3 regions of the Paraburkholderia sp. SIMBA_053 genome follow, and region 2 is predicted to be linked to each of the others. Evidence: riboswitches for the same ligand, from Rfam matches in the RefSeq annotation. Region 2 holds a riboswitch; each other region holds the start of a gene.
What was found. Region 2 has a riboswitch for glycine ahead of gcvT (glycine cleavage system aminomethyltransferase GcvT). Riboswitches for the same ligand answer to the same signal wherever they lie in the genome.

Region 1 (7,287 bases), on a different contig from region 2:
AAACGTCATATGACTCGGCATTTTTCGTAGACGCACATGCTTCGCGAGCGTGAAATGCGAACGGTCATAATGGTAGATATCGACACGGTCAAGGCGAAGCCCATTGGTAACGAAATATCTGCCATCAGGAGAGAATCCGAGTTGATAAGGGTCTTCCATGCCCTGTAACCATCCGCGCACGGTGCCAGTATGCGGGTCAAGAAACATGAGATTATCTGAGATCGAGTTTGCGACGATTAGTGTTTTACCATCAGGCGTGATCATCAGATGGTGTGGCTCCTTGCCCGCCGACATCGTTGCGACTACTTTGCGCGAGGCTTCATCGATTAGGTCGATTTTCGCTTCGCCGGAGTCAAGTATGACGACGTTTTCAGCCATTGCTAGCGGAAGAGAAGTTAATAGTCCGAGGAGCAGAAGGATTCTGGAAAGGAGGAGAAAGCGAATCGACATGGAGAAGCTGCTGGTTATGGAGGATAGGTTCTGGATCTGCACCGCGGATGATCAAATTTCGCCTGTCGGTGAATGTTTAGGAATCCGGGACGGAGCGATTCTCCCACGCTAATTGCCGTTTGCGATATGACGTGAAAAATATCGACGTATTGACATTTTCTTGACAAATCCTCGTTTAATATTGCGGGCGGGGAGTCCATATGGATGGCAAATTGGACGCTCTATGCTTCACGAGCGATAGAACGAATCGGAGCGCCCTGCCGGATAGAACGTGTGGAGTTCTTGAAAAGGTGATGCGCTGTGAAAGCTAGGACTGTGCTGTCCCTAACACCACTTATAACGATTTGCAGCAACGAATGCTGGGCGTGGCGAATCTGCTCGCTTAGGAATGCGACGTCAAAGAAGCGGTTTTTATCATTACTCTTACTCCGATGACTGTCGAGGACGGCGTCGCGACGTCGAGTGCATGGGGATGGGTGACGCACTCGCTTGTGCTCGCGGGCTTTCCGTCGAATTGGCCGAACGGGACATTGATCGACGTCGAAACGGTTGCGTTACCCACGTCCTACGCACCGATCCGCGTCGGGAACAGCTTATCGGTGAGCAACATCGCCGACCTGATGCTGGCGATTAGGGGCTGCAGGGCCGTGAGAGCGTGATCGTTCGGAAGCGCACCGGCGACTATCTGATATGGGTCATGGACGTCCGCATATAAGGGCGAGGCGCCCGTTAGGAGGTAGCGGTATTTCCCGAGCTGACCCCGATCGAATCCGCGGTCCGGCGATTCGATGTTGCCGCCTGCTTGCGCCGCGCAGGCGATATTTGTTGGGCGAGCGGGGGCTGCCACAAGAGCCCGCGGACGCGTTGGTGGCCCGGCACAAACGGGCGTTGACTTCTCGGAAGATTCAGGCTATGGTAAATGCATATACATTTACCGCCGATCGTTCGGCAACCGCAAAGGCCAACCGCAAATCGTATGTTCACGGACTGCTATTGCACTCAGTTCAGACGTTCTGCAAACGCTTTGACTAGCGTTTACGACGAAGCTTTGAGGCCCATTGGCCTCAAGATCACCCAGTTTTCTCTGCTTCGCGCTCTTGAGAGGCTGGGTTCGGCGACGTTTAGCGAGGTAGCAACAGAGGCGGCTCTGGACAGAACTACGATCTCACGTAATCTGAATATTCTAATAAGTGCGGGGTGGGTGCAGGTTACTCCCGATACCGATGCACGATATAAACTGGCAAGCCTGAGCAAAGAGGGTGTGAAAAAACTGCGAAGCGCCGAGCCCTATTGGCGGGTCGCGCAGGCGAAAGTTGAAGCTGAAGTGCAGCGGTTCATGAGAGGGCCGGCGAATACCCGTCTCTTGGAGGCGCTGGAATCTCTGCAGCAGGTCAGTCCGCGCTCTTAGCCCTAAAGAAGGGTAAACACTCGTACGCGCACTCATTCGCATCATATAAGATGTATATACATCTATAAAGCAACGCCTTAATAGATGTACATACATCGGAACATGTGTCTTCATCGTAGTCTTTTCTGACGGTTAGATCCTCTTAAGTATTCGAACCATTTTGCAAGGAGAGATTCATGCCTACCTACGTGGTGTCTGCGGCCTCGGGCCGTCTTACGAAAGAAATGAAGCAAAAAATCGCGGACGGCATCACCCGTTCGCATACCAATGCAACGGGGGCGCAGGGTTTTTTCGCTCAGGTCATCTTTCAGGAAATTCAGCAGGGTGATCACTTTCTTGGGGGCAGTCCGTTGAAGTCTGAGCTGATCTTTATCCACGGCCACATTCGGGCTGGAAGGACTGCCGCGCAGAAGCGACAACTTCTCGAAGACATTTCGCAGGTAGTCGTTGAGGCTGCTGGTACACAAGGCCGCTCCGTGTGGGTGTACGTATCTGATTTGCTTCCCTCGCAGATGGTCGAATATGGCAAGGTCTTGCCGGAGCCGGGAGCTGAAGCGCAATGGCTTGAGTCGATGTCCGACGAGGATCGCCGTTATCTGCTCGGAATCTAGTGCGTAATCTACATAAGTGAACGGGCGAATTGGAGGGGACATGAGCACATCGATATACACCGGACAACCATCGAAAGGGATGAGACGCGAGGAACGAAAGATTGTGTTCGCGTCTTCGCTAGGCGCGGTTTTCGAATGGTACGACTTCTACTTGTACGGCTCGTTGGCCGCTATTGTTGGGAAGCAGTTCTTCTCCGGTGTCAATGAGACAGCATCGTTTATCTTTGCGTTATTGGCGTTTGCAGCGGGATTTGCCGTCCGACCATTTGGGGCGCTGGTATTTGGTAGATTGGGTGACCTTGTTGGGCGAAAATATACATTCTTGATCACCATCTTGTTGATGGGGGCATCGACGTTTGTTGTTGGCATCATGCCAAGCTACGCGACGATTGGTATCACAGCGCCTGTCGCGTTGATTGTACTTCGCCTGATTCAAGGGCTTGCGCTCGGAGGGGAATATGGCGGTGCTGCCACATACGTCGCCGAGCACGCACCCACTGGTAAGCGGGGTGCATTTACGTCGTGGATTCAGACTACTGCGACCCTCGGCTTCTTCCTTTCTCTCTTGGTGGTGTTGGGCGTAAGGCTGACGTTGGGCGAATCGAAATTTGCCGACTGGGGGTGGCGGATTCCGTTCATCTTCTCAATAGTTCTGGTTTCCATGTCGGTCTGGATTCGGCTCAGTCTTCATGAGTCACCGGTATTCCTAAAGATGAAGGCTGAGAATGCGACCTCCAAAGCGCCGATTAAGGAAGCATTCGGACAATGGTCGAATGTCAGGCTCGTTCTGATCGCGCTTTTCGGTCTCGTAGCAGGGCAGTCTGTAATCTGGTATGCGGGTCAGTTCTACGCTCTGTTTTTTCTGACCCAGACGTTGAAGGTGGAGTCGGTTACGGCGAACCTGCTCGTTGCTGGCGCTTTGGTTATCGGCACACCCTTGATTGTTCTGTTCGGATCGCTGTCGGATCGAATCGGGCGGCGGCCGGTCATGCTCACCGGATTCCTGCTTGCGGTGCTTCTCTATTTTCCACTATTCCATGGTTTGGCCCGCTATGCGAATCCTGCTCTCGCCGAGGCGCAGCAGCGCGCACCCGTGGTCGTGGTTGCGGATCCGGCGACATGTTCGTTTCAATTCAACCCGGTTGGCACCTCTGAGTTTGTGAACTCCTGTGATATCGCCAAGTCCTTCCTTGCCAAGGCGTCCGTGAACTACGAGAATCAAGCTGCACCAGCAGGTACCGTCGCTTCTGTGCGGGTGGGTGATCAAGTTATTTCAAGCTTCGAAGGGACGACCCTGAGTCCGGTCGAACGCAAGGCGAAGCTTAAGGAGTTTAATGGAGCGCTCGGCAGGCAGATAAGCGCAGTGGGATATCCGACCAGCGCTGATCTGAGCCAGATCAACTATCCAATGGTTATGTTGATGCTCACCGGCTTGGTGTTTCTCGTCGCGATGGTGTACGGCCCGATCGCAGCAACGCTGGTCGAGCTCTTTCCTACGCGGATCCGATACACCGCGATGTCTCTGCCGTATCACATCGGCAATGGCTGGTTTGGAGGTTTCCTGCCAACGACTGCGTTTGCGCTTGTTGCCGCCACCGGGAACATCTACGCGGGCATCTGGTATCCAGTGTCGATCGCAGCGGTGTCATTCGTCGTCGGTCTAATATTTCTCCCAGAAACGAAAAATCGCAATATCGAAGCATAGATGGAAAGGGCGACCGGGTTTGGCGGAATATGCTTCACTAGGCTTGGGTTGCCTGAGTACCAGTATGGGATCAGGTATACGCGCTTTTCTCAATCCTGAGGGGCGTAATGAACCGTCCTGAATAGCGAAAAGATACTCTCTCGTCGCATCCCCCGCAGCCAGGCCACGAGATGTGACAACGTCCTGTGTAATCCGCGTTGTGTACGTTGGTAGAGTAGGGAGATCGTTGAGGTTCCGACTTCGCGGTATTAGGGATTGGCACACGTCAAGTGTGCCAATGTTCTTTCAGCTCAATTTGAATACGCTATCGATCTCGACCGCGATACCCATGGGAAGGGTGTACACGCCGATAGCGGTTCGAGCCGGCAGCGGTTCGCCTTCAAATACACTAGACAAAACATCGCAAGCACCATTGGCGACTGCCGGATGCTGTTCGAAGTCGCTTGTCGTTCGCGAATACACGGTGAGCCGGATGCAGCGGCCTTATCTTCTCGAGACCAAGCGCTTCTTCGAGGCATGCAAGTGTCATTAGCATGGTTTGTCGAGCTGCGAAAGCTGCCTGCTCGACATCAATCGAGTCGCCGACTATCCCTTTAATCAGCTTTCCATCCAAAAAGCCGGCCATCCCGGATACATAGATGAGTCCATCCGCTTGGCTCACATTTGCATAGGCTCCAAACGGTTTGATCGCTTTCCTGAGTCTTGATTCGATGAGTTGATCCATAGTGTCTTGATAATGGTTTGGTTGGTATGCAATGAGGTTGTAGCGTGCGTGAAGGTCGCACCTTTTATCTTATATGAAACATTTATATATGAAGTCAAGAATAGAGAGATGGACTCGGAAGATTTCGCATTTCTACGCTTCATAAAAGCGATAGAGCTGAGAACGAATTTGCTTAGAATTTTTGTGTAGGATAGGGTGTAGGTGTTCGAAGATGTTGTGCGGAAGAGATCGCATTTTTGCGACGCCGACGGAGCAACCGCCCCGGAAACTCTCAGGCAAAAAGGACTGCGCAACGCGAACATCTGGAGAGTGATGCCTAGCGCATCCACCGAAGGGGAACTTCTCTGATACAGGGGAAGTGAAGCTCTCAGGTAACAGGACAGATGGGGCCTGGACGCCAGTTTTTTGGCGAACACTAAACCATCTGGATATATGACCATGCCAAAAGTCGCTGTGATCGGTGCCGGTATTACCGGCGTCACGACTGCCTACGCTCTCGCCCCGCGGGGATTCAACGTTACCGTTTTTGACCGTCATCGTTACGCAGCCATGGAAACATCGTTCGCGAACGGGGGGCAGCTTTCGGCGAGTAATGCTGAAGTCTGGAACAGTAGTGCTACGGTGCTAAAGGGGCTTAAATGGATGCTCACGAAGGAGGCTCCATTACTTTTAAATCCGTCGCCTTCGTACCATAAGTATTCGTGGATGGCCGAATTCCTGAAGCAGATCCCGCATTACGAAGCGAACACTGTGGAGACGGTGCGCATAGCACTACAAGCGCGAGAATACCTGTTCGAGATCGCGAAGAAAGAGAATATTTCTTTTGACCTAGAGCGGCGTGGGATTCTGCATTTCTATGCCGACCGAAAGGGCTTTGACGCGGCGGCCAAGGTAAATAGGCTCCTGCAAGCTGGAGGATTAGACCGTGAATCCGTATCGGCAAGTGAGATACGCAAGATAGAACCGACTCTATACGGCGATTTCTATGATGGTTTCTACACACCGTCGGACTCGACCGGAGACATACACAAGTTCACGAGAGGTCTTGCAGACGCGTGCGAACGCCACGGCGTCCGATTCCGGTTCGACTCAAATGTGCAGAATATCGTTCCTCTATCCGCGGGAGGTCTTCGGGTTGTGTCAACGGCGGCCGATCAAGAGCAAGTCGATGAGTTCGATCAAGTTGTGATCTGTGCAGGTGTGGGGAGCCGTGGATTCGCCTCGATACTGGGTGACCATGTCAACGTTTATCCGGTGAAGGGATACTCAATTTCGGTCTATCTTGATGACGAGGAGAGCAGGGCTGCAGCGCCTTGGGTAAGCCTTCTGGATGATGCAGCAAAGATTGTGACTAGCCGCTTGGGGGCTGATCGCTTTCGGATCGCTGGGACGGCCGAGATCAATGGCGTAAATCGTGACATCCGTGCTGACCGAGTCGCCCCACTCATCGCGTGGGCGCGAAAGCATTTCCCTGAGATGTCGACTTCTCGAGTCGTGCCATGGGCCGGCTTACGGCCGATGCTGCCTAACATGTTGCCGCGTGTAGGACGAGGCAAGATTCCGGGTGTCTTTTACAATACAGGTCATGGACATTTGGGGTGGACGCTTTCAGCCGCAACTGCGTATACCGTGGCTTCTCTCATGAGCCCAGTTGTTCACGATGCCGCGAGCACGGCGACGAAAGTAGCCTGATCTGCTTAATCAAGGAGTATGAGATGTCAGAAATTCCTCAACGAGTGACGGCGACCAAAGAAGCAATTGAGCTAATTCGAGAACTTAGCAAGAGACACGGGAGGTTGATGTTTCATCAGTCGGGCGGTTGTTGTGACGGAAGTGCGCCGATGTGTTTGCAAGAAGGTGAGCTTATAGTCGGCGACTCAGACGTTCGTCTGGGGGAGATCGAGGGCGTGTCGTTTTATATGGGGAAAGCACAGTACGAGTCGTGGAAGCATACCCAGGTTATCATCGACGCTATACCCGGGAATGGCGGAATGTTCTCCTTGGAGCGGGCGTCCGGACTACGGTTCCTGTCGCGATCGCGGCTTTTCTCTGAGGCGGAACTCGAATTGCTCGGCATTGTCCGATAGCTGCAACGGTCAGCGCCGGTTGAGACATCCCAAGAATCGGCGCTGGCGGTTGGTCGTTACCTGCATGGTGAAACGACAAATGAAACGTTGCGCTTTCCCGCCCGCGCGGTCCTCCCTGGATCGTTTTGATATCTGTTCTACGACCCATCGCGGTGTGCGATTGCAGCTATTGCGGACCGCATGCAGCATTTAGGCGGAGTGGGACAATGCGATACCTGCTCATGATGACGCCCTTCGATGACCGCCGGAAGCGGCTCGATGAGAAGTGCATCATCACCCCGTTGATCAGGGTGGTTTCATCA
Region 2 (7,287 bases):
CGGTGTTCGCTTCAATGATTTCGCCGGAAACCGGCGCGTAAATGTCCGAAGCGGCTTTGACCGATTCGATCACGGCGACGGTATCGCCGGCCGTGACGGTCTTGCCCAGTTCCTGTACTTCGAAGAAGACGATGTCGCCGAGCGCTTCCTGCGCGTGGTCGGTGATGCCGACCGTCAGCGTGCCGTCCGCCTCGGTGCGGACCCACTCGTGCGATTCGGTGTATTTCAGATCGGCCGGGATGCTCATCGGATGCTCCTATGCGGTGTGATTCGATATGGACTAAAAACTGGGAAAAGGACGCACGCGCCGGCTGCTAACAATGCTTCAACTCACAGCGAGTACTTTGCCGTTGCGCACGAACGGCAGTTTTACCACGCTTGCGGGCACGGATTTGTCACGAATCTGAACATGAACCGTGTCGCCCGGTTGCACGCCTTTCGGCACCCGCGCGAAGGCGATGGATTCCTGCATGGTCGGGGAGAAGGTGCCGCTGGTGATTTCGCCTTCGCCGTGCGGCGTGACGACCTTCTGATGCGCGCGCAGCACGCCTGCGGCCTTGCCGTTCTCCTTCAGCAGGATCAGACCGACGAACGCCGCGCGCGAGCCGTCCGCTTCCAGCCGGTTCTTGCCGACGAAGTCGCGCGCGGAGGTCAGGTCGACGGTCCACGCGAGACCGGCGTCGAGCGGCGAGATGTTGTCGTCCATATCCTGGCCGTACAGGTTCATGCCGGCTTCGAGACGGAGCGTGTCGCGCGCGCCGAGACCCGCCGGGCGCACGCCCTGTGCTTGGAGCGCGTTCCACAACGCGACGACGTGATCGGCCGGGACGATGATCTCGAAGCCGTCTTCGCCGGTGTACCCGGTGCGTGCAACGGTCAATTCGCCGAACGGTGTCGATTCGACGCGCGCGGCGTTAAAGGGCTTGAGTGTTTCGGTGGCAGAGCGGATGGCCGGGACGGTTTGCCAAACCTTCTCACGCGCGTTCGGACCTTGCACGGCGACGATCGCGAGATCGCGGCGCGGCGTGATGGTCAGACCAAAGCCGCCTTCGTTGAGCTGCTTGAACCACGCGATGTCTTTGTCGGCGGTGCCCGCGTTGACCACCACGCGGAAATGATCTTCGCCGAAGTAATAGACGATCAGGTCGTCGATTACACCGCCGTCCGCGTTCAGCAGGCACGAGTACAGCGCGCGCCCAAGCGTTTGCAGCTTCGCGACGTTGTTGGCGAGCGCATGCTCGAAGAACCCGCGCACGCGTTCCCCGGTGAAGTCGATGACGCACATGTGCGAGACGTCGAACATGCCGGCGTCGGTACGCACGGCGCGGTGTTCGTCGATCTGCGAGCCGTAGTTGACGGGCATGTCCCAGCCGCCGAAATCGACCATGCGAGCGTTGAGCGCGCGATGGGTGGCGTTGAGCGGAGTGTGTTTGAGTTCGGTCATGGGGCCTCGGGCGTCTCGCGAAACAAAAAAGGCCATGCAGAGCCGCGCCTCGCGGCCTGCTGGCTGCGAGCGTGGTTCTGCATGGCCCCTCTGTCCTCGATACCTGAGAGATTGCGCTGCCGCGGCGACGTTGATTCGTCACGGCGGAACGCGCGCCCCTTCGGTGGGCAGCTTGCCGGATCTGCACGACATTGCGATGCAGACGGCTACTGCCGCTCTCCAGAGTGCGAAAAACGGCGCCTTGATGTTGCGTGTGTTACGTGGCGGCCGGTCTTTCGACGCGTTCGGTCCTTTTGCCTGAGAGTTTGCGGGTGTGCCCCTTCGGCGGCGCGGCCTGCGAAAATCAGCGGCCCGCGCGCTCTCCCGACGCGTGCGGCGAATGTACGCGAGGGCCGGAGGCTTGTCAAATGAACGGTTTATTCGCCGTCATTCGTCCTCGTTCGCCCTGATTCGTCCTTATTCGCCCTTACTCTCCGATCGCATGCGCCGCGCCGTCCAGTTCCTGGTTCAGCACACGCTGTTCGTCGGGGGATAAGCCGCCGCCATGTTGCCCGGCCATTTCGTGCGCCTCGCGCCGGATCACATCCAGCCTATGATGCAACGCATCGCCTTGCGGCGGCGGGTAATAGCCTTGATTGACGCGATTGTCGATACGGCGGCTCAGATTGTCGATGCGGCCGTCGACCTGATGCAGGCGTTTATCGGCGATCTGTTGCGGGCTTGGACGCGGCGGCGGCTCGGTCTGCGGTGCTACCACACAGGCGGCGAGCGAACTCAGTAATACGCATGCGGCGAGGGCGCGGATGGGACGTGACATGAACTCTCCGTGAAGTCGTTGTGGTTTTGCGGTGCTACAGGCGTAGCAACGGATCACGGCAGACGAGCGCTGACCCGGACGGCCCGCTCTTTTGTAACGTTATATTGCTTTCCGCTTTGTCAGTTTTGCCGGCGCGGCACTTTACGCCGCGCCGGCAACACCTGAATAGCCTGTAACGCCGTTCAACGAACCCGCTGGAACGGCAGGCGGACGCCTTCGTCGGAACTGCGCGCCGCCAGTTCGATGACGGTCATCACGTCGACGGCATCTTGCGGGCTCACCGGAAATTTCACGCCGTGCTGGATCGCCTCGGCGAGCGCGGTGTAGAAGCCCGCATAATCGCCGTTGCGCGTCGGCAATTCGCGCTCCACTTCGCGGTCGCCCTCCAGCACGCGCAACGTGCCTGCGGCATTGCCGGCCGCGAAGCCCTCGTCGCCCGGACGCAAGCCGGCTTTCAACTGGTCTTCCTGCGTGTCGAGACCGTACTTCACGTAACTGCCGCGCGTGCCGTGAATGGCGAACCTCGGCGCGACGATCGCCGTCAGCGCGCTGGCGTGCAACACGACTTCGAACCCGCCGTAGCCCAACTGGATATGCACGTAGTCAGGCGCGCTCGCGTCATCGCGATGGGTGCGAACGGTCGCGGACACGGTCTGCGGCGCGCCGAACAACGCCAGAGCCTGGTCGATCAGGTGCGGTCCGAGATCGAACAGCAGCCCGCCGCCGCGCGACGCTTCCTCGCGCCAACGCTGACGCACTTCGGGACGGAACCGGTCGAAATGCGATTCATAGTGCGTGAGGCGTCCCAACTCGCCGCTCGCGAGCAGATCGCGAACGGTCATGAAATCGCCGTCCCAGCGACGGTTGTGGAACGGCACGAACAGCTTGCCCCGCGCGAGTGCAATGTTGGCGAGCGTGCGAGCGTCGGCGGCGCTCAGCGTAACCGGCTTGTCGACCACCACATGCTTGCCTGCTTCGAGCGTACGGCGCGCGAGGTCGAAGTGCGTGTCGTTCGGCGTGGCGATAACCACGCAGTCGATCTCCGGGAGCGCGAGCAATGCGTCGAGATCGGCCACCACTTTCGCGTGCGGATAGTCGGCGAGCGCGGCCTCGGGTCTGCCGGTCGCGATGGCGGCGACGCTGGCGCGGCCGCAGTGCTCGATCACCGGTGCATGAAACGTCGCGCCTGCGAATCCGTAACCCATCAATCCAATTTTCAGCGATGCGGACATGCGTGTCTTCCTGCAAAAACGGCGCGCCGCTTTGCCACCGCGGCGGCGGCGCGCAACGCCGTCATTGTGGCATGGCCGGGACCGGGATTGCGCCGGCAGGCCAGGTGCCGAAGCTCTGCCATTTTTCCCAAAGCGGTGGGCGCCGGTTCAACGGCGGGATTCGTCGAGCGAATCTATCCGCCGATTTCATCCGTGTTAACATCGCTCCTCTCGCGCCAACCGAGGCGCGCCGGGCGAGCCTCGCAACGCGTGGCATGCATTCCCTGAGCGCGCGCCGCGCGGCATGCGCCGGCTTCGCGACCGGCAATACTGCGCTGCGGCGCCTCAGGCGCCGCTATCAAACGGCGTGTTCGAGTGCTCCGTCTGAACAGCCGCTTTTCAACCCGCACTACCCCATCCACAGACGATGTCCGCAGGCCTGAATCCCGCTCAAAATGAAGCGGTCCGTTACCTTGACGGGCCGTGTCTCGTACTCGCCGGCGCAGGGAGCGGCAAGACGCGCGTGATTACGCAGAAAATCGCGCACCTGATCGAGGCAAAGGGCTTCGAGCCGCGCCACATCGCAGCGGTCACGTTCACGAATAAAGCCGCGGCGGAAATGCGCGAGCGCGTGGGAAAACTGCTCGAAGGCAAGACGCTGACCACGCCCGGCAAGGAAGGCCGCAAAGTGCCCGTCAATCAGTTGACGGTGTGCACGTTTCACTCGCTCGGCGTGCAGATTCTGCGGCAGGAAGCGGAACACGTCGGCCTCAAGCCGCAATTCTCGATCATGGATTCCGACGACTGCTTCGGCATGATCCAGGAGCAGGTCGGCTCGACGGACAAGGGCTTTATCCGCAAGATCCAGTCGATCATTTCGCTGTGGAAGAACGGGCTCATCATGCCCGAACAGGCGATCGCGATTGCCGCGAATGAAGACGAGCACCAGGCGGCGATCGTCTATCGCAACTATGTGGCGACGCTGCACGCGTACCAGGCGGTCGATTTCGACGATCTGATCCGCCTGCCCGCCGAACTCTTCGCGAGCAACGAGCAGGTGCGCGATCGCTGGCAAAACAAGCTGCGTTATCTGCTGATCGACGAATATCAGGACACCAACGCCTGCCAGTATGAATTGCTCAAGCAACTGGCCGGTCCGCGCGCGGCATTCACGGCGGTGGGCGACGACGATCAGGCCATTTACGGCTGGCGCGGCGCGACGCTCGAGAACCTTGCACAACTCGGCAAGGATTTCCCGAAGCTGCATGTGATCAAGCTCGAGCAGAACTATCGTTCGACGGTGCGCATTCTCACGGCCGCCAACAACGTGATCGCGAACAACCCGAAGCTCTTCGAAAAGAAGCTGTGGTCCGAGCACGGCATGGGGGATTCGATCACCGTCACGCCCTGCAACGACGAAGAGCACGAAGCCGAGTCCGTAGTGTTTCGTCTGTCCGCGCACAAGTTCGAGCGCCGTGCGAATTTTCGCGACTACGCAATTCTCTATCGCGGCAACTTCCAGGCGCGCATTTTCGAACAGGTGCTGCGCCGCGAGCGGATTCCGTATGTGCTGTCCGGCGGCCAGTCGTTCTTCGATAAAGCCGAAATCAAGGACATTTGCGCGTATCTGCGGCTGATTGCGAATGCTAACGACGACCCCGCGTTCATCCGCGCGATCACCACGCCGCGTCGCGGTGTCGGTAACACGACGCTCGAAGCGCTCGGCTCGTTCGCGGGTCAAGCGAAGGTGTCGCTGTTCGAGGCGGTGTATATGGGCGGCATCGAAGCGCGCTTGTCGCCGCGTCAGATCGAACCGATGCGCGTGTTCTGCGACTTCATGCAGCGCCTTACCGACCGCGCCGAAAAGGACGCGGCCGGCACGCTGCTCGATGAGTTGATGGACGCGATCCACTACGAAGCGTATCTGTACGACGCATTCGATGAACGTCAGGCGCAATCCAAGTGGCAGAACGTCCTGGAGTTCATCGAATGGTTGAAGCGCAAGGGCACGAAGGCGGAGCCCCAAGGCTCGGATGAATCCGCTGGCTCGGGCAACCAGGAGGCAACCGGCTACGACACGGCGGACGGCTTTGGCGACACCGGCAAGAACCTGCTCGGCCTCATCCAGACGGTCGCGTTGATGTCGATGCTCGAAGGCCGCGAGGAAGACCCGGACGCGGTGCGGCTCTCAACCGTGCACGCGTCGAAAGGGCTCGAATATCCACACGTGTTTCTGGTGGGCGTCGAAGAAGGCATCATGCCGCATAGAGGCGGCGCGGACGACGAGCCGATCGACGACGCGCGCATCGAGGAAGAGCGCCGTCTGATGTATGTCGCGATCACGCGCGCGCAACGCAGTCTGCATCTGAACTGGTGCAAAAAGCGCAAGCGCGCACGGGAGACGGTGGTTTGCGAGCCGTCGCGATTCATTCCCGAGATGCTGCTGGACGACGCGCCGCCGCCGACGCCCGAAGAGGCGCCGATGTCGCCGAAAGACCGGCTCGCGAGTCTCAAGGCGCTGCTGCAGAAGCCTTGAATGCCGTGGTTAGCGCGTGCGTGGCAAGACCCCGCTGACCTCAGGTGCTTCACCGGTTTTCGTAGAAAGGCGCGCTACAGTGGCGCGGCTGGTCGGTCGCACGGTCATGTACCTTCGCGTATCTTTGCGCACCTTCGAGCATGCCAACTGGAGACCGCCGCATGACCTCGCCGACGCTCGCGCCATACACCCGCGCCCTCGAAGCCTACATCGACGCGAAAGACAACACGCGCGCGCAACGCATGCCGGATGCTTTCGCTCCCGACGCCGAGCTCACCATTTCTCTTGCAACGTCGACAATCACCTTCCCCGCGCGCACGGTCGGCATAGACGCGATCACGAAGACACTCGTCACCGACTTCGGCGCGACATACACGCGGTGCCGCACGTATTACTTGTGCGACTCGCTGAAGGTGCGCGACGGTGTGATCGATGCGCGGCCGTGGCTTGTGCTGATGCGTGAACCCGCGGCCGGCGCATTGCGCGTGGGCCACGGCGTCTACCGCTGGACTTTCGATAAGACGCCCGCTGTCAGCCGCTTTCATATTCACATCGCACGCATGGACGTCGTGCACGATGCGGATGGCGCGTTGCTCGACGCGTTGCAGGAAGGCTTGAGTTATCCGTGGCTTGCGCCGGCGGAATTGCACGCGCGTTTCACCGAGCTTGCGCGCAGGACGCCGGCGCTCTCGTTTGTCGATGCCTTCGCTCGTCCCGTCGGCGAGCGATAAGGCGCCACGCGCGCAAGAATCCGTCGAGCATAAAAAATCCCTGCCCGCGTGGTTGCGGTGCAGGGATTGAGTTGTCGGGCAAGCGGCGCGCAATTGTCTTTGCGCGCGACTAATGCACGCTACTTCGTGTTACTTCCCGTCACTTCGCGGCACTGACCATGTAGTCGACGGCGGCCTTTACGTCGGCGTCCGAGGCGTTCGAGCCGCCTTTGGGCGGCATCGCGCCCTTGCCGTGCAGCGCATAGTTGTAGACGGTGTCCATCGGCTCTTTCAGGCGCGCTGCCCACGCTTCCTTGTCCCCGAACTTGGGCGCGTTGAGCACGCCGGCAGCGTGACATGCCTGACACACCTGCTGGTACAGGGCCTTGCCCGCTTGCGATGCATCCGCGCTTTGCGTGGCGCCGGACGCGGGCGCTGCGGCTTGCGGGACGCTCGCCATTGCCGCCACCGCGGCGGCGGCTTGTGCCGCGCCCGCGTCGGAAGCGCCGGCGGCAGCCGTTGCACCAGAAGCGCCCGCCGCGACAGAAGCGGCCGCTGCGCCCGATGCC
Region 3 (7,287 bases), on a different contig from region 2:
CGATACGCTGCGCAACATGGATCGCTACTGGCGCGCGTGCAACTATCTGTCCGCCGGCATGATCTATTTGCGCGACAACCCGTTGCTGCGCGAGCCGCTGAAGCCCGAGCACATCAAGAATCGTTTGCTCGGACACTGGGGCTCAGACCCTGGGCAGAGCTTTCTGCTCGTGCATCTGAACCGGTTGATCAAGAAGCTCGACCTGAATGTGATCTTCATTTCCGGTCCAGGCCATGGCGCGCCTGCCACGCTCGCCAATTGTTATCTGGAAGGACACTATTCGGAGATCTATCCCGACCGCAGTGAAGACGAAGCCGGAATGCGGCGCTTTTTTCGTCAGTTTTCGTTTCCCGGCGGCATCGGCTCGCATTGCACGCCCGAAACGCCCGGGTCCATCCATGAAGGCGGCGAACTGGGCTACAGCCTGTCGCACGGTTACGGCGCCGCGTTCGACAACCCGAACCTGATCGTCGCGGTAATGGTCGGCGACGGCGAGGCCGAAACCGGTCCGCTCGCCACGTCGTGGCATTCGAACAAGTTCCTCAATCCGATTCGCGACGGCGCTGTGCTGCCGGTTCTGCATCTGAATGGCTACAAGATTGCGAACCCGACCGTGCTCGCGCGGATTCCACGCGAAGAACTCGAAGCGCTGCTTACCGGATACGGACACAAGCCGTATTTCGTCGAAGGCGACAATCCCGAGGTCATGCATCAGCAGATGGCAGCCACGCTCGAACAGTGCGTCGGCGAAATCCGCGCGATCCAGCAGCATGCACGCGATAACAACGACCCGACGCGGCCGCGCTGGCCGATGATCGTGCTGCGCTCGCCGAAAGGCTGGACCGGTCCGAAGGAAGTAGACGGCCACAAGGTGGAAGGCTCATGGCGCGCGCATCAGGTGCCGATTGCCGATCCCGTGACGAACAGCAAAAGCCTCAAACTGGTAGAAGCCTGGCTGCGCAGTTATCAGCCTGAAGCGCTGTTCGACGCTTCCGGCCGCCTCGTCGAAGAATTGCGCGAACTCGCGCCGAAGGGCGCGCGCCGCATCAGCGCCAATCCGCATGCGAACGGCGGCGCGCTATGCAAGACGCTCGACATGCCCCCGTTTCGCGACTATGCGGTCGACGTGAGAAAGCCCGCATCCGCATACACGTCGCCGACTCAGGTGCTTGGCGAGTTTCTGCGCGATGTCATGCGCAACAACATGACCAACTTCCGCGTGTTTGGGCCGGATGAAACCGCAAGCAACAAGCTGACTGCCATCTACGAAGCATCGGGCAAGACGTGGCTCGCGGCGGGCGACCCCGGCGACGCGGACGGCGGCGCGCTGTCGGCGGACGGCCGCGTGATGGAAATGCTCAGCGAACACACGCTGGAAGGCTGGTTCGAAGGTTACGTGCTGACAGGGCGGCATGGACTCTTCGCCACTTATGAAGCCTTCGTGCACGTGATCGATTCGATGTTCAACCAGCACGCGAAGTGGCTGGAAAAAGCGAAGCGCGAGTTGGCTTGGCGTCAGCCGGTGCCGTCGATCAACCTGCTGATCACGTCGCTCGTATGGCGCCAGGATCACAACGGTTTCACGCATCAGGACCCCGGTTTTCTCGACGTGGTGACGAACAAGAGCCCGGACGTGGTGCGAATCTACATGCCGCCCGACGCGAACTGCCTGCTGAGCGTGGCCGATCACTGCCTGCGTTCGCGCGACTACGTGAACGTGATCGTCGCCGACAAGCAGCCGCACCTGCAGTATCTCGACATGGATGCAGCCGTTACGCATTGCACGAAGGGCATCGGCATCTGGGACTGGGCGTCGACCGATCAGGGTGCCGAGCCGGATGTGGTGATCGGCTGCGCGGGCGACATCGCAACGATGGAAGCGCTCGCCGCCGTCGAGATCCTCAAGGAGCGTTTCCCGGATCTGAAAATCCGTTTCGTCAACGTGGTCGATCTGTTCCGGCTGATGCCCGAGCATGCGCATCCGCATGGGCTGACGAACCGCGACTTCGATTCGCTGTTCACGACGAGCAAGCCGGTGATCTTCAATTTCCATTCGTACGCGTCGCTGGTTCACAAGCTGACCTACAACCGGACGAACCACGAGAACCTGCATGTGCACGGTTATCACGAGAAGGGCAACATCAACACGCCGCTCGAACTCGCGATCATCAATCAGGTGGACCGTTTTTCGCTGGCTATCGACGTGATCGACCGCGTGCCGAAGCTGCGCGGTGTCGGCGACCATGCGAAGGAATGGCTGCGCGGCCAGATTATCGAGCATCTGAATTACGCGCATGCCGAGGGCATCGACAAGGAAGAAATCCGCAACTGGACGTGGAAAAGCTGAGCGAGGCCCGTTATGACCACTCAGGACGGCGCTTCGCCGCATACCATTCTCGTGCTGAACAGCGGATCGTCGTCGCTGAAGTTCGGGTTGTTCGAACATTCCGGCGACGACGAATCGCTGCTGCTCGAAGGCAGCGCACAAGGCATCGGCCGCCGCGACGGCCGCTTGCGGATCGCGGCTCCCGACGGGCGCGTGCTCGTCCAGGAGGAGCATGTGCTGGAGTCGCAAACCGACGCATTGCAAAAGCTTTCCACCGTGCTCGCCCAGCAACATCATGAGCAACCGACGGCGGTGGGCCACCGTGTGGTGCACGGCGGCCCGCACTTACGCTCGCATCAGCGGCTGACGCCCGAGGTCCGCCGCCGCTTGCAGGACGCAGTGCATTTCGCGCCGCTGCATATTCCGCCCGCGCTCGATCTGATCGACGAAGCGCAGAAGATTTTCGGCGGCGCCCAGCACTTCGCCTGCTTCGACACCGCTTTTCATGCGACGCTGCCTCCGCGTGCCGCGCAACTCGCGTTACCGCGGCGCTATTCGGAAGCCGGCGTGATTCGCTACGGATTTCATGGGCTGTCGTATGAATCGCTCGTCGCCCAGCTTGGCGCCACGTTGCCGGCGCGGGTGGTGTGCGCGCATCTCGGGAACGGTTCGAGCGTGTGCGCATTGCGCGACGGCCGCTCGGTCGATACGTCGATGGGCATGACGCCCACCGGCGGCGTGCCAATGGGAACGCGTTGCGGCGACCTCGACCCGGGCGTGCTGTTATATCTGATGCGAGTGGAGAAACTAGACGCAAACGGGCTGGAAACGCTGCTGAACCGGCACAGCGGCCTGGCCGGTTACGCCGATGGCGAGAGCGACATGCAGGCGCTCGAACAACGCGCGGCGGCGGGCGACCCGCATGCGTCACTGGCGCTCGACGCGTTCGCGACCGCGGTGCGCAAGACCATTGGCGGATATGCGGCTTTGCTGGGCGGCATCGATATGCTGGTGTTCACCGGCGGCATCGGCGAACACAGCGTGCAGATGCGCAAACGGATCTGCGAGGGGCTGTCGTTTCTCGGTCTTCATGAAGGCGACGTCTCGGGCAAGGTGAGGGTGCTTCATACCGAAGAAGAGAAGCAGATCGCGAGGCATTGCCGCGCGTTGCTGCGTGCAGATCGAGGTTGAGCGGGTTGGATCTTGGCCCGCTCACGGGTGCTTCACGACCAGTCGATCGCATACGCCTGCGACGCCGAACAGGCGCGTCACGTCTTCGAGCGCCGCGATTCGCTGGGCGTTGTGTTCGAGTTCGCCGTTGAGCACGATGCGCCCGTTGCTGACTTCCACCGTGATCGTACGTTCAGGAACCGCGGCGTCCCATGCGAGCCGCCGCGTCGCCTCTTCGCCAATCTGCTCGTCGCTCAGACGAGCGCCGTCCGCGCCGTCGGGGGCGGCGCTGTCCGGATTGGGAAAGCCCGAATGAGCCATGGTTTTCAAGGTCAAGACGCGGATAGCACAACACTAGCAGATGCCGCGTCTTCGTGGCGGCGGGCTATTCAATCGCGCGCGCCACCGCCTGTGCCGTTGCGGCCGACAGCGTCCAGCCGAGGTGGCCGTGCCCCGTGTTGTAGAACACGCCGCGCCGTTTTCCGCGTCCGACCTTGGGCAGCATGCTCGGCAGCATCGGCCGCAATCCAGCCCACGGAATGACGCGCGCGGTCGATACCTCGGGGAAATGCCGCCGCGTCCAGTCTACTAGCGGAGCAATCCGGGCGGAGCGGATATCGCGATTGAAGCCGTTGATCTCCGCCGTGCCCGCGACGCGAAAACGGTCGGCGCCGAGCCTGCTCGTCACGATCTTCGCGCTGTCGTCGAGCAGGCTGACCCACGGCGCACGCTGCCTGCTCGTTGCATCGTCGAGACAAACGGTAATCGAATAGCCTTTGACCGGGTACACATTCACGTGATCGCCGAGCATCGCAGCAAAGTCACGGCTTTTCACGCCGGCACACACGACGATCCGCTCGAACCCGAAGCGCTGCGTCTCGCCTTCGAGGTGGGCTGTGAGCGAGAAGCGACCTTCGGCGGGTTGCTCGATCGACATGATTTCCGCATCGTAATGAAACTGCACGCCGTGGCGCACGCATGCATCGGCGAGACCGCGCGTGAACTTGTGGATGTCGCCAGTCGAATCGGACGGCGTGAAAAAGCCGCCGTAAAAATCGCCGTGCAGCGTGGGCTCGATGCGCTGCACTTCGCTCGCCGTCACCGCGCTGCGTTCGAGTCCGCCTTCGCGCAGCAGGTCATTCACCTTGGCCGCCGCGTCGAACTCCTTGCGCGTCTTGTAGACGTGCAGAATGCCGCGCCGTTCGAGATCGAAGTCGATGCCTTCCTGCTCGGCGATCGAAAACAGATGCTCGCGCGCGGCGATGGCAAGCCGCACCGTTTCGACGGTGTTCGCCCGGTAGTGGGGAATCTGCCGCAGGAACTCGCCCATCCACGAATACTTGTGCCACGTGGGCACGGGATTGAGCAGCAGCGGGGCGTCGCGCGTGAACATCCAGCGCAAGCCTTTCAGAACAGTGGCCATGCTGTTCCAAACTTCTGCATTGCTGGCCGACAGCTGGCCTCCGTTGGCGAACGAGGTTTCCATCGCAGCATAGCGATGACGTTCGAACACGGTGACGTGGTGGCCGCATTGGGCGAGGGCGTGCGCGGTCGTGACGCCGGTAATGCCGGCGCCGATAATGGCGATTCGTGACATGACATGGTCCAGAGTAGTTGAGCATCACCGGGTTCGATTTCGTACGAAACCGGTGCCGATGCCCCATCTGTCCATGTACCTGAGAGTTTCTTCCCGCGCTGCGCGAAAGCGCTGTATGTGCGCGGGAATCCCCTTCGGTGGGCGCGCGCGGCGCCGCTCTCCAGATGTTCCTGCTGCGCGGTCCTTTTGCCTGAGAGTTTCCGGGGCGGTTGCTCCGTCGGCGTCGCCCTGGCTTCAGACGATCTCTCCCGCGCTGCTTTGCAGAACGCCACGACGATACCGGGCAAAATTTCTCCCGGCAAGTGTTTTCTGGCGCGTTACGTATGCTGCGTGATGCGCAACATCGACGTGTCGTAGCCAAGCGCACGCACTCGCTCGATCAACATGTCTTTCACACTGGCGACCGGTTTCGCTTCACGCGTCAGAATCCACAGATAGCGTCCGCTCGGTTCGCCGACGATCGACCAGCTGTAGTCGTCGGCGTGATCCAGCACCCAGTAATTGCCGACGAAGAACGGGCCGAAGAACGACACCTTCAGCTTCGCGTTGTTCGATCCAGCTACCACCTTGGCGCGCCCCTTCGAGGCGTCGAGCGGGCCTTCAACGCCACCCTTGCGGCAACTGTTGGTCACGTCGATCAGGCCGTCTTCACGCGCGGCGTAGTCGGCGGTCACCGACTCGCAGCCTTTTTCAAAGCGGTTTTCGTAGCGTGCCAGTTCGTACCAGCGGCCCAGATAGCGCCCGAGGTCGACCGGCTTGGCGGGCTCTGGCACACGCGCATTGCCGCTCTTGCCGCCTGGGTTTAGCGCACAGGCGCCGAGCAGGCACACGGCGCCCACCGCGAGGGAGATAGCGCTCACGCGCAGGACCGACTGTGAACGCATTGGCATTAAACACTCCGTGTCGAGAAAGACGATGAGAAAGCAGACCTCGTGCCCAGCGCACGTTTACGCGCCGCAGTCCGTCGCGACGATTCATACGTCGTCAAGGCGCGGGCCGTTTATCATAGTGCCCACCAGGAGAAAAGTGCCGCCTCGCAGAGCGATGGTAAGGCGTGTTATCCACGACCACACCGGCACATGCCGCTACATCAAATGAACTCGACTCCCGACGCTCCGTCCCGTCCCGCCATCCGCGCATTGACCCTGCTCGAGGGGCGCGTGCTTGGCGTGCTCGTCGAAAAACAGCACACGGTGCCCGACAGTTATCCGCTCTCGCTCAATGCGCTGACATTGGGCTGCAATCAGAAGACCGGCCGCTCGCCCGTCATGAACGCGACCGAGGCAGAAGTACTAACGGCGCTCGACGGTCTGAAACGGCTAAGCCTCGTGATGGAAGCCAGTAGCAGCCGTGTGCCGCGCTTCGAGCACAACATGAATCGCGTGCTCGGTCTGCCGAGCCAGTCCGCCGCGTTGCTGACCACATTGTTGCTTCGCGGCCCGCAGACGGCGGCGGAGTTGCGCCTGAACAGCGCGCGCTTGCATGGCTTTGCCGATATCTCGTCGGTCGAGGCGTTTCTCGACGAACTCGCCGCGAACGATCCGCCGCGTGTCGTCAAACTGCCTCGCACGCCGGGCGAGCGCGAAAACAGATGGATGCATCTGCTATGCGGCGAAGTGAACCTGAGCGAGTTCGCGCAGTCGGGCGGAGGCGAGGACGAAACCGTGCCGCTGTCCACGTTCGAAGCGGTGAAGGCTGAACAGAAACGGCTTGCCGATCAGGTCAACCGTCTTCAGGGAGTGGTACGGCGCATGGCAGCCGAACTAGGCATCGACGCGAACGATCTCGACGCCTGACGCCGGCCGCTCAGGTTTCGGCGCCGCGCCGCGGATCTGCGGATAACGCTCGCTGAGTACGGTAGAAGTTGCGCGGCGGCACATTGGGCGAGTCTTGTGCAAGCCGGTCGAGTTCGTCGCGAATCGCGGTCAGATAGTGGCCGTCGCGCGCGTCGGCATCGCCCGCAAAAACCGATTCGAGCCGCCGCCGCACCGCGCCATAACGCGCGCCTGCGGCGCGATGTTTTTCTGCGCGCTCCGCATAACGCATATACGTTTGCAACGCCGACGACACCGCGGCGATCACGCTCACGAGGCCGACCAGAATCCTGATCTCCAGTGAGACCGCGTTCGTGTTCAGCGATGCAAACACCGCCGTGCCCACGAACGCGGCCAGCACGGTAACGAGCCAGCCCAGC

Region 1: linked by a shared signal. The riboswitch ahead of SB753_RS29030 (D-amino acid dehydrogenase) and the one ahead of gcvT (glycine cleavage system aminomethyltransferase GcvT) in region 2 are both predicted to bind glycine.
Region 3: linked by a shared signal. The riboswitch ahead of SB753_RS01820 (D-amino acid dehydrogenase) and the one ahead of gcvT (glycine cleavage system aminomethyltransferase GcvT) in region 2 are both predicted to bind glycine.

Annotation. Positions count from the first base shown of each region.
Region 1 covers NZ_JAWRXU010000014.1:104,533-111,819, reverse strand. Annotated here, with positions in the region: gene SB753_RS29055 (beta-propeller fold lactonase family protein) at 1-450, opposite strand, end outside; gene SB753_RS29050 (MarR family winged helix-turn-helix transcriptional regulator) at 1,370-1,858, shown strand; gene SB753_RS29045 (tautomerase family protein) at 2,035-2,469, shown strand; gene SB753_RS29040 (MFS transporter) at 2,510-4,174, shown strand; gene SB753_RS29035 (hypothetical protein) at 4,563-4,898, opposite strand; glycine riboswitch at 5,108-5,196, shown strand; gene SB753_RS29030 (D-amino acid dehydrogenase) at 5,337-6,590, shown strand; gene SB753_RS29025 (DUF779 domain-containing protein) at 6,614-6,985, shown strand.
Region 2 covers NZ_JAWRXU010000007.1:123,621-130,907, forward strand. Annotated here, with positions in the region: gene gcvH (glycine cleavage system protein GcvH) at 1-247, opposite strand, end outside; gene gcvT (glycine cleavage system aminomethyltransferase GcvT) at 326-1,444, opposite strand; glycine riboswitch at 1,525-1,677, opposite strand; glycine riboswitch at 1,719-1,820, opposite strand; gene SB753_RS21615 (hypothetical protein) at 1,911-2,261, opposite strand; gene SB753_RS21620 (oxidoreductase) at 2,444-3,493, opposite strand; gene SB753_RS21625 (UvrD-helicase domain-containing protein) at 3,900-6,008, shown strand; gene SB753_RS21630 (hypothetical protein) at 6,170-6,739, shown strand; gene SB753_RS21635 (c-type cytochrome) at 6,879-7,287, opposite strand, start outside.
Region 3 covers NZ_JAWRXU010000001.1:390,614-397,900, reverse strand. Annotated here, with positions in the region: gene SB753_RS01835 (phosphoketolase) at 1-2,347, shown strand, start outside; gene SB753_RS01830 (acetate/propionate family kinase) at 2,360-3,517, shown strand; gene SB753_RS01825 (BON domain-containing protein) at 3,539-3,817, opposite strand; gene SB753_RS01820 (D-amino acid dehydrogenase) at 3,882-5,093, opposite strand; glycine riboswitch at 5,262-5,354, opposite strand; gene SB753_RS01815 (lipocalin family protein) at 5,411-5,983, opposite strand; gene SB753_RS01810 (YceH family protein) at 6,188-6,889, shown strand; gene SB753_RS01805 (SLATT domain-containing protein) at 6,900-7,287, opposite strand, start outside.